DNA from 2 places in the Cupriavidus sp. F041 genome. Region 1 is predicted to be linked to the other one. Evidence: predicted binding sites of a transcription regulator. Region 1 holds the regulator's gene; the other holds the start of a gene.
The links. The regulator sigma-54, encoded in region 1, starts transcription at its own class of promoters, with help from an activator protein. The targets are predictions, from matches to a motif close to TGGCANGNAANCTGCTTT.
Positions count from the first base shown of each region.

Region 2: the regulator sigma-54 is predicted to act here: its motif matches at 2,819-2,836, upstream of ACZY0R_RS21880 (circularly permuted type 2 ATP-grasp protein).

Region 1 is NZ_JBVASY010000002.1:106,125-111,326, reverse strand. It holds gene lptC (LPS export ABC transporter periplasmic protein LptC) at 1-343, shown strand, start outside; gene lptA (lipopolysaccharide transport periplasmic protein LptA) at 533-1,177, shown strand; gene lptB (LPS export ABC transporter ATP-binding protein) at 1,214-1,999, shown strand; gene ACZY0R_RS17520 (RNA polymerase factor sigma-54) at 2,147-3,622, shown strand; gene hpf (ribosome hibernation-promoting factor, HPF/YfiA family) at 3,672-4,022, shown strand; gene ptsN (PTS IIA-like nitrogen regulatory protein PtsN) at 4,404-4,859, shown strand; gene hprK (HPr(Ser) kinase/phosphatase) at 4,938-5,202, shown strand, end outside.
Region 2 is NZ_JBVASY010000002.1:1,033,624-1,038,825, reverse strand. It holds gene ACZY0R_RS21890 (transglutaminase family protein) at 1-43, opposite strand, end outside; gene ACZY0R_RS21885 (alpha-E domain-containing protein) at 83-1,036, opposite strand; gene ACZY0R_RS21880 (circularly permuted type 2 ATP-grasp protein) at 1,131-2,603, opposite strand; gene ACZY0R_RS21875 (gluconokinase) at 2,902-3,411, opposite strand; gene edd (phosphogluconate dehydratase) at 3,601-5,202, opposite strand, start outside.

The DNA of each region.
Region 1 (5,202 bases):
GCGGGCATACGAAATCGACCGGCCGCCCGTCACGGGCCACTCCGATCGCGGCACGATGAACGCGGAAGGCTCGGTGATCGACCTGTTCGGCAATGCCTTTATCGTGCGCGCCCAAGGGCCGGACCCGGCCAAGGATCCCCGGATGACAGCCGCCTCGGAGTACTTCCAGGTGCTGATCAATGATGACATCGTGAAGACCGATAAAGCCGTCAAGCTGACCCGCGGCCCGTCGGTGATGACGGCAAACGGGCTGATCTTCAACAATGTCACCCGCGAAGTACAATTGCTGGGTAACGTACGCGGCACCATTATTACGGGTCCGCCGGCGAGTCCCGCGAAGTAGCCCAGATAACAAAGACCCGAGAGGCTGTTGCCAGATGAAGCGAAGCAGTGCTGGCCAGGCGAGCGGGCGCAAACGGTACCCAGGCGGGTGCCGCCCGCGCAGCCCTGCCCGCTTTGCCCGGAAACAGCCGCCAGGAAACGAAGCCGCCCGCGGGCCACAGCCGTCCGCGCCAACCGCCATCACGCCAACATGAATTCATTCCTGACGACATCGTCCTGTCGCCGCCGCAGCACGGCCGCTTTGCTGACGCTGGCAGCCGTCCTCGGCCTCACGCTGGCCGCGCCCGCCAGCGCGGAGAAAGCCGACCGCGAGAAACCGCTGGTGCTGGAAGCCGACAACGCCAGCTATGACGACGTCAAGCAGGTTTATGTGCTGACTGGCAACGTGGTGCTGACCAAGGGCACCATGGTGCTGAAATCCGACGCGGCCGAAGTGCGCACCGATCCCGAGGGCTACCAGTACGCCGTGGCTACGTCCAAGGGCGGCAAGCAGGCTTATATCCGCCAGAAACGCGACAACGTCGACGAATACATCGACGGCTGGGGCGACCGCATTGAGTATGACGGCAAGCAGGAGTTGTCCAAGCTGATCAGCCGCGCACGCATGGCGCGGCTGGCCGGCGCCAAGCTGGTCGACGAGATCCGCGGCGCAGTGATCACCTACGACAGCCGCAACGAGTTCTACACCGCCAGCGGCGGCGCGGAGAACGCGACGGCGGGCAGCCCGTCCGGTCGCGTGCGCGCCGTGTTGTCGCCGCGCCAGGAGCAACCCGCCAGCGGCGCCGCCGGCGCCCCGCTGCCGCTCAAGCCTGCGCCCGCCCCCGTCAATCCCTGACGCCGCCGCGTCGCCCGATCCACGGATTCACCCTTCATGACCGTTACCCAAACCGCACCCTCCCAGCCCGCCACCCTGAAGGACAGCAGCACGCTGGTCGTGCGCCACCTGAAAAAGCGCTACGGCTCGCGCACAGTGGTCAAGGATGTGTCCCTCGACGTAAAGAGCGGCGAGGTGGTCGGACTGCTGGGGCCCAACGGCGCGGGCAAGACCACCTCCTTCTACATGATCGTGGGACTGGTGGCGCTGGACGAGGGCGACATCGTGCTCGACGACAAGCACATCAGCGGCCTGGCCATTCACGAACGAGCACGCATGGGCCTGTCCTACCTCCCGCAGGAAGCTTCGGTGTTCCGCAAGCTGAATGTGCAGGAGAACATCCGCGCGGTGCTGGAATTGCAGATCCAGGACGGCAAGCCACTTGGCAAGGCCGAACTCGAGCGCCGGCTGGACACGCTGCTCGATGACCTCCAGATTGCCCACCTGCGCGACAATCCGGCGCTTTCACTGTCAGGCGGCGAACGCCGCCGCGTGGAAATCGCCCGCGCCCTGGCCTCGGCGCCCCGCTTCATCCTGCTCGACGAGCCCTTCGCCGGCGTCGACCCGATCGCGGTGGGCGAGATCCAGCGCATCGTCAGCTTCCTCAAGGCGCGCAATATCGGCGTGCTGATCACCGACCACAACGTGCGCGAGACGCTGGGCATCTGCGATCACGCCTACATCATCAGCGAAGGCGCTGTGCTGGCCTCGGGCCGGCCTGAAGACATCATCGCCAACGAGTCGGTGCGCAAGGTCTACCTGGGCGAGAATTTCCGCATGTAACGCGGCGCACGGCAGCAAGCGGCAGCTGCGGCGACCTTGTGCCCAAGGTGGCCCCGGTGTCGCCTTTTACCCTGCAACGATCACGGCGTCATCAGCGATAGCAATTTCCGTTCCACCGGCACGGAAGTTGGGCATAAAATAGGTCGCATGAAACCGTCGCTACAGCTCCGCCTCTCGCAGCATCTCGCGCTTACGCCGCAACTCCAGCAGTCGATCCGGCTGCTGCAACTGTCCACGCTCGAACTGCAGCAGGAAGTGGAACAGGCGCTGACCGAGAACCCTTTGCTCGAACGCGAGAACGACTGGCTCGACAGCCCGTTGCGCGTTGCGGCCGACGGCTCGGTCAACATGCAGAGCGCTCCCGCGCCGGCGCCCGCCGACGGCCAGGGCACCAGCGAGAACCGCCCCGACGGCGCGCCCGAGGCCGAAGACAGCTATTCCGACAGCAACGAGGACTACGGCAACGACTGGAGCCTCGACGACTTCGCCCGCCGCCCGCAAGGCGACGACGACGAAAAGACCCCGATGCAGTTGCGCGACGCCGAACCCACGCTGCGCGAACATCTGATGGAACAGCTCGCGCCGCTGAAAATTTCGTTGCGCGACAAGGGGCTGGCCATCTTCCTGGTCGAGTCGCTGGACGACGACGGCTACCTGAGCGCCTCGCTCGAGGAAATCTGCAGCGAACTGCCGGAGGAACTCGAATTCGAGGTCGACGAGATCCAGGCCGTCCTTACCCTGCTGCAAAGCTTCGATCCGCCTGGTGTCGGCGCACGCAATGCGGCCGAATGCCTGGCGCTGCAATTGCGCCGCCTCAAGCATCCGCAGCGCGACCTGGCGCTGACCATTGTCACCAATCACCTGGAACTGCTCGCGGTGCGCGACTACACGCGCCTGAAAAAAGCGTTGCAGGTGGATGAGCCGGAACTGAAGTCGGCGCATGAACTGATCCGCTCGCTGGCGCCTTATCCAGGCCATGCGTACAGCCGTCCCGAAGCCGACTTCGTCGTGCCCGATGTTTTTGTCCGAAAACTGAATGGCGGCTGGATTGCGCAGCTCAATCCGGATGTGATGCCGCGGCTACGTATCAACGACATGTACGCACAGATATTGCGCGGTGCAAAAGGCGATGCGGGTGCCGCGGGACTGCAGCAAAAACTGCAGGAGGCACGCTGGTTGATCAAGAATATCCAGCAAAGGTTCGACACGATATTGCGCGTTGCACAAGCAATTGTCGAACGTCAAAAGAACTTCTTCACCCACGGTGAAATTGCGATGCGCCCCTTGGTTTTGCGGGAGATTGCCGATACACTGGGTTTACACGAGTCCACCATCTCTCGGGTGACTACCAATAAATACATGGCAACGCCGATGGGGACTTTCGAGCTGAAGTATTTCTTCGGCAGTCACGTTTCCACAGAAACCGGCGGCGCGGCCTCGTCAACGGCAATTCGTGCGTTGATCAAGCAACTGATAGGAGCCGAAGACGCCAGGAATCCCTTGTCCGACAGCCGGATTGCCGAATTGCTCGGCGAGCAAGGCTTCGTAGTGGCACGGCGTACCGTTGCCAAATACCGCGAGGCGCTCAAGATTCCGGCAGTTACTCTCCGTAAGACTTTGTAGCCGAGTTGCATCGCCTGCCTGGTGCAACTCTTTCAGAAGGAGAAACGCTATGAACTTCAAGATCAGTGGACACCACTTGGACATCACGCCCCCGCTGCGTGAGTACGTGGAAACGAAACTGGAGCGTATCGTCAGGCATTTTGATCAAGTCATTGGCGTAAGTGTGCTGCTCTCTGTCGACAATACAAAAGAAAAGGACCGGCGGCAGTACGCGGAAATCAATCTACATCTCAAGGGCAAGGACATCTTTGTCGAAGCGCATCATGAAGACCTGTATGCCGCTATCGACGCGCTCGTCGACAAGCTCGACCGGCAGGTGATTCGCCATAAGGATCGCGTGCAAAGCCACGACCGCGAAGCGGTCAAGTATCAGATGGCCGCATCGCAGATGCAGCAATGACCGTGCCTGGTGGCCCACAGACCGGGCCGCCGGTGTCACTCCCTTGAAACCGGAATCAAGCCGCGCCCATAGCGCGGCTTTTTCGTTCCTGGCGCTCGCCCGGGACCACGCGGGGGATTCCGCAAGGCATATGGACCGGTGTATGCTGTGCAATACATAGTTCTTAGCCTCAACGATTTTTCCGTGCACGCGGCACCGCTTCCGCGCATCGGGTATTGCAATGCACAAGGCGGGGGCGGGCCTGCTCTATAATGGCCAGACGCCCGACACCGGCAGGGGGACACCCGGTGAAACTTCGGACCTTGGTTTTTTCTTCTTTTTTGCCCGGCGCGACGCCTCCCGGCCCCGGGCCTGCTTACTAGAAAACCCTGCGCATTCCACATGAATCGTTTGGCTAAATTGCTGCCACCCGGCAACATCAACCTCGACGTCAGCGTCACCAGCAAGAAGCGCGTGTTCGAACAGGCCGGGCTCCTCTTCGAGAACAACCATGGCGTGGCGCGCGCTACCGTGACCGACAACCTGTTCGCCCGCGAATCGCTGGGGTCCACTGGTCTTGGCGCCGGGGTTGCCATTCCGCATGGCCGCATCAAGGGACTGAAGCAGCCACTGGCTGCCTTCATGCGCCTGGCCGAGCCGATCCCCTTCGAATCTCCCGACGGCAAGCCGGTAGCGCTGCTGATCTTCCTGCTGGTACCCGAACAGGCCACCCAGCAGCATCTGGAGATTCTCTCGGAGATCGCCCAACTGCTGTCCGACCGCGAGATGCGCGAAGGACTGGCTACCCTGCCCACCCCCGATGACGTGCACCAGTTGCTGACGCAATGGCACCCCTGACCGGCCTCGGCGATCTTTACGCAGGCGAGCAGGGCAATTGTCCCCGCTGTCTGAAAGCTTGCTCCTGAAAGCACCCGCATGGAACTCACTGGCGTCACCTCGCAGTCGATCTTCGACGACAACGCAGCCGATATCAAACTCTCCTGGGTAGCCGGCCTGGAGGGCGCCGACCGGGCGTTCGATGTCGAGTTCGCACGTGAAGCCACTTCCGCGGCGGATCTCGTCGGCCACTTGAACCTGATCCACCCGAACCGGATCCAGGTCCTGGGCAAACCCGAGATCACTTATTACCAGCGTCTCGACGACGAGATGCGCAAGCGCCAGATGGGTGAGCTGATCCTGC
Region 2 (5,202 bases), 930 kb from region 1:
CGGCGTAACGGTAAACCGTCTTGTGATGAATCTTGTATTTCACGATATGGCGAGGCCGGCACAACCTCCCACGTGAAGTGGCTCAGGCAGCCAGCAGCGGCACGAGAAAATCCCGGCTGATGCCGTTACCGAGGTCGCCGATGCGCTCCAGGAAACTGGTCAGGTAAGCATGCAGCCCGACGGCGAAGATGTCGTCGATGCGCGTGTATTTCAAATCAGCGTGGAGTTTACCAGCCTGCCGCTCGGTCTCCGAAGAATGCTGGTTCCCGACCAGCGACAGGATCGCCACCACCTCGTCCATGCTCGACACCAGCGAACGCGGCATGTCCGGCCGCAGGATCAGCAGCTCAGCCACGCGCTCGGGCGTGATCACAGTGCGGTAGATCTTGCGGTAGACCTCGAAGCCGGACACCGAGCGCAGCACTGCCGCCCAGTGATAGAAATCATTGGCGTCGCGATTGGGATCGCTGTCGTCCAGCGTGCCGGCCTTGAATTTCACATCGAGGATCCGCGCGGTATTGTCGGCGCGCTCCAGGAACGTACCCAGCCGCATGAAGTGGAAAGCATCGTCCTTGAGCATGGTGCCGAACTGCACGCCACGGGCCAGGTGAGAGCGGAACTTGACCCACTCGAAGAACTGCGCGGGATCGTCGGACAGGATGCCGTCAGCGATCATGCGCTGCACGTCGAGCCAGGTGGTGTTGATGGTCTCCCACACCTCGGTGGTCAGCGAGCCGCGCACCGCGCGCGCATTCTCGCGCGCCGCGCGCAGGCAGCTCATGATCGACGAGACATTGGTCATGTCCCGCACCATGAAGTCGATCACATCGTCGCGCGTCAGCAGGCCGTACTTCTCGTCAAACACCGTGGTCAGCTCGGAAATATCGAGCATGGCCCACCAGCCCTGCTCCGCCACCTCGGCGGATTGCGGCAACAGCGACGTCTGGTAATTCACATCGAGCATGCGCGCGGTGTTCTCCGCGCGTTCGGTGTAGCGCGCCATCCAGAACAGATGGTCGGCAGTGCGGCTAAGCATGTCAGTCCCCTCGTACTGCGCTGTTCGCCCGCGCGCCGCCGGCATCGAGGCGGCCGGCGCGGGAATCTCAAACAATCCTTGCGAGCGCCGCGCTTCAGCGCTCCAGCACCCAGGTGTCCTTGGTGCCCCCGCCCTGCGAGGAATTGACCACCAGCGAGCCTTCCCGCAGCGCCACGCGCGTCAATCCGCCGGGCACCATGCGCACGTCCTTGCCCGACAGCACGAATGGGCGCAGGTCGATGTGGCGCGGCGCGATGCCGGACTCGACGTAAGTCGGGCAGGTTGACAGCGCCAGCGTGGGTTGCGCGATGTACTGCTCAGGGCGCGCACGCACGACCTCGCGGAAGGTATCGATCTCGGCGCGGGTGGCTGCCGGGCCCACCAGCATGCCGTAGCCGCCGGCGCCGTGGGTTTCCTTCACCACCAGTTCTTCCATGTGATCGAGCACGTACTGCAGGTCGTCGGGACGGCGGCACATATAGGTCGGGACATTGTTCAGGATCGCTTCCTCGCCGAGGTAGAAGCGGATCATGTCCGGCACATAGGGATAGATCGATTTGTCGTCGGCCACGCCGGTGCCGATCGCATTGCAGATGGTGACGTTGCCGGCGCGATAGACCGACAGCAGCCCCGCCGCGCCCAGCGTGGAATCGTGCCGGAACACCAGCGGGTCGAGGAAGTCGTCGTCGACCCGGCGGTAGATCACGTCGATGCGCTGCGGGCCCTGCGTGGTACGCATGTAGAGATGATCGTCCTGCACGAACAGGTCGCTGCCCTCGACCAGCTCCACGCCCATCTGCTGGGCCAGGAAGGCGTGCTCGAAGTAGGCGGAGTTGTACATGCCGGGCGTCAGTACCACCACGGTGGGATCTGCGATGTTCTGCGGCGAGACCCCGCGCAACATGTCGAGCAACAGGTCCGGATAGTGGGCCACCGGCGCCACGCGATTGCGCGCGAACAGGTCGGGGAACAACCGCATCATCATCTTGCGGTTCTCCAGCATGTAGGAGACGCCGGAGGGCACGCGCAGGTTGTCTTCCAGCACGTAGAACTCGCCCTCGCCCGCGCGCACCACGTCGATGCCCGCAACGTGGGCATAGATATCGCGCGGCACGTCGATGCCGAGCATTTCGGGCCGGTACTGCGCGTTGTTGTAGATCTGGTCCGGGGGAATCACACCGGCGCGGATGATGTCCTGGCCGTGATAGATATCGTGGATGAAGCGATTCAGCGCGGAGACCCGCTGGCGCAGCCCGCGCTCCAGCGTGGCCCACTCGCTGGCGGGAAAGATCCGGGGAATCACGTCGAACGGGATGGTGCGCTCGGTGCCGCTGTTGGACTCATCCTTTTCGCCATACACGGCGAAGGTGATGCCCACACGCCGGAAGATCAGGTCCGCCTCCGCGCGCTTATTGCCCATGGTGCCTTCGGACTGTCGCGCCAGCCAGTCCGCAAACTGCTTGTAATGCCCCCGCACGGCGCCTGCCGGCAGGGACTCTCCCGCGTGGATCGATGCCGCCACGCCATCTTGCCAATCGAGCATCTCGTCGAAAAACCGCGCCGCCATGATGGCCGTTCCCCCATGATTTGGGCGCCGCCCAAACTGCCGGCAATCCCGTTTTGATTGGCTTCTTGTTCCCGGCACAGCACCTCGAGGTCACCACCCGCGGCCCGGCGGCGCAGCCGCGGACCGTCTCGTCATGCTTCGAAGTGCTGTACCTATAGGATACCTATGGCCACGAAAGCCGCAAGCGGCGGGCATTCGCGCCATCAAACATGGATTAAGCAAGATGTCTGCCAGCCCTCCTCAACGCACACAAAGACGGCACCCGGGAACGGTCCGGGCGGGGGGCAACCGCGCCGCGCTAACGCGCCACGGCCGCGCCTTTGCATGCCGGCACTTCGGCCAGGATGTACCGCACCAGGGCTTCAGGGGTCTGGCGGATATCGAGTACCAGCGCGTCGCGCGGCTCCTCCAGCGTTTCGAACTGGCTCTGCAACAGCGCCGGATTGAAGAAGTGCTCGCTGCGCTCGGCCAGGCGGCCGCCGATCACAGCGGCGTCGCCCTTCATATAGACAAAGGTCACGCCGCCGTCGGGCGGCGTCAACCGGTCGCGATAGGTCTGGCGCAACGCGGAACAGGTAAACACATGGGTGCGCCCTTCGGCGCGGGCCGCATCGATCGCCGCGCGCATGGCGGCCAGCCAGGGCCAGCGGTCTTCATCAGTCAGCGGGATGCCGTTGTGCATCTTCGCTTTGTTGGCGGCGCTGTGGAAATCGTCGGCGTCGTGAAAGCCGCAATGCAGGGTCTCGGCCAGCATCTGGCCGACGGTGCTCTTTCCGCTGCCGGAAACGCCCATCAGGATGTAGATCATGTCTGCTCCAGCGATCGTGTTCGGATGGTTTGCCCATCCTTGTCGGTAGTCCCCGCGCCGGCCGCCGGCAGTGTCCGGAAGCATACGGCCATGAAGCCATGATAGGACCCGCATGGGCCGGCTCGGGGTCGTCCCCGCCAGCCGTTGGCTGCCGGGGACACAAATGACACAAATATCGGGGCGCGCTGCCTATTGTGCGACGGCCGCGCCGGTTTGGACAGCGCCGTGCGCGTCGGCTTCGGACAGGTCCAGCGCGCTGCCGCCCTCTTCTGCTATCCGCGCATTGCGGCGGAACAGGCCAAACAGGCCGCGGCCGACGCTGAAGCTGGCGAAAGCGTCGTCCGGCAGTACCGCCGAGGCGCGCGCCGTGAAGTTGGCGTCGCCGTCGGCGCCACCGAGCCATTCCAGGGTGCCGGCGACGGCATCCACGCGGAGGCGGTCGCCATCGCGCACTCGCGACAAGGGGCCGCCAGCAAGTGCCTCCGGACCCACATGAATGACTGCCGGCACCTTGCCCGAAGCGCCGGACATGCGCCCGTCGGTCACCAGCGCCACCTTGTGGCCCGCATCCTGCAGCGCGCCCAGCACCGGCGTCAGGCGGTGCAGCTCGGGCATGCCGTTGGCGTTCGGCCCCTGGAAGCGCACCACCGCGACCACATCGCCAGCCAGCTCGCCGGCATCGAACGCGGCCTGCAAGCCTTCTTGGGAATCGAAGACGCGCGCCGGCGCCTCCACCACCCGATGCTCCGGCGCCACCGCCGACACCTTGATCATGCCGCGGCCGAGATTGCCCTGCAGCAAGCGCAGGCCGCCCTCGGCGGAGAACGGCTCGGCCGCGGTGGCCAGAACCGTCGCGTCGCCGCTGGTGGCGGCACCGTCGCGCCACTGCAGCACGCCGTCGATCATCACGGGTTCCTGCGTGTAGCGGGCCAGGCCATGCCCGGCCACGGTTTCCACGTTCTCATGCAGCAGCCCTGCGTCGAGCAACTGGCGAATCACGTAGGCCACGCCGCCGGCGGCGTGGAAATGGTTCACGTCGGCGGAGCCGTTGGGATAGACCCGCGCCAGCAGCGGCGTGATGCGCGAGAGGCGGTCGAAGTCGTCCCAGTCGATGATGATGCCGGCCGCGCGCGCCATCGCCACGAGATGGATGGTGTGGTTGGTCGAGCCGCCGGTGGCCAGCAGGCCCACCACGGCATTGATCACGGCGCGTTCGTCAACGATGCGCGCCAGCGGGAGGTAGTCGGCACCCCGCGCCGTCAGGGCCAGCGCGCGTTGCGCGGCGGCGGCGGTGAGCGCATCGCGCAGACCGCTGTCAGGATGCACAAAGGCCGCGCCGGGCATATGCAGCCCCATGATCTCCATCAGGAACTGGTTGCTGTTGGCGGTGCCGTAGAAGGTGCAGGTGCCGGCCCCGTGATAGGCCTCGCACTCGGCTTCCAGCAAGGCTTCGCGGCCGACCTGGCCGGTGGCGTAGAGCTGGCGCACGCGCGCTTTTTCCTTGTTGGACAACCCCGTCGACATCGGCCCGGCCGGCACGAACACTACCGGCAGGTGGCCGAACTGCAGCGCGCCCATCAGCAGGCCCGGCACGATCTTGTCGCACACGCCGAGCATCACGGCGGCATCGAAGGTGTTGTGCGACAGCGAGACCGCGGTCGCCATCGCGATGGCGTCGCGCGAGAACAGCGACAACTCCATGCCGGCATTGCCCTGCGTGATGCCGTCGCACATCGCCGGCACCCCGCCCGCCACCTGCGCCACCGCGCCAACGGCGCGCGCGGCCTCGCG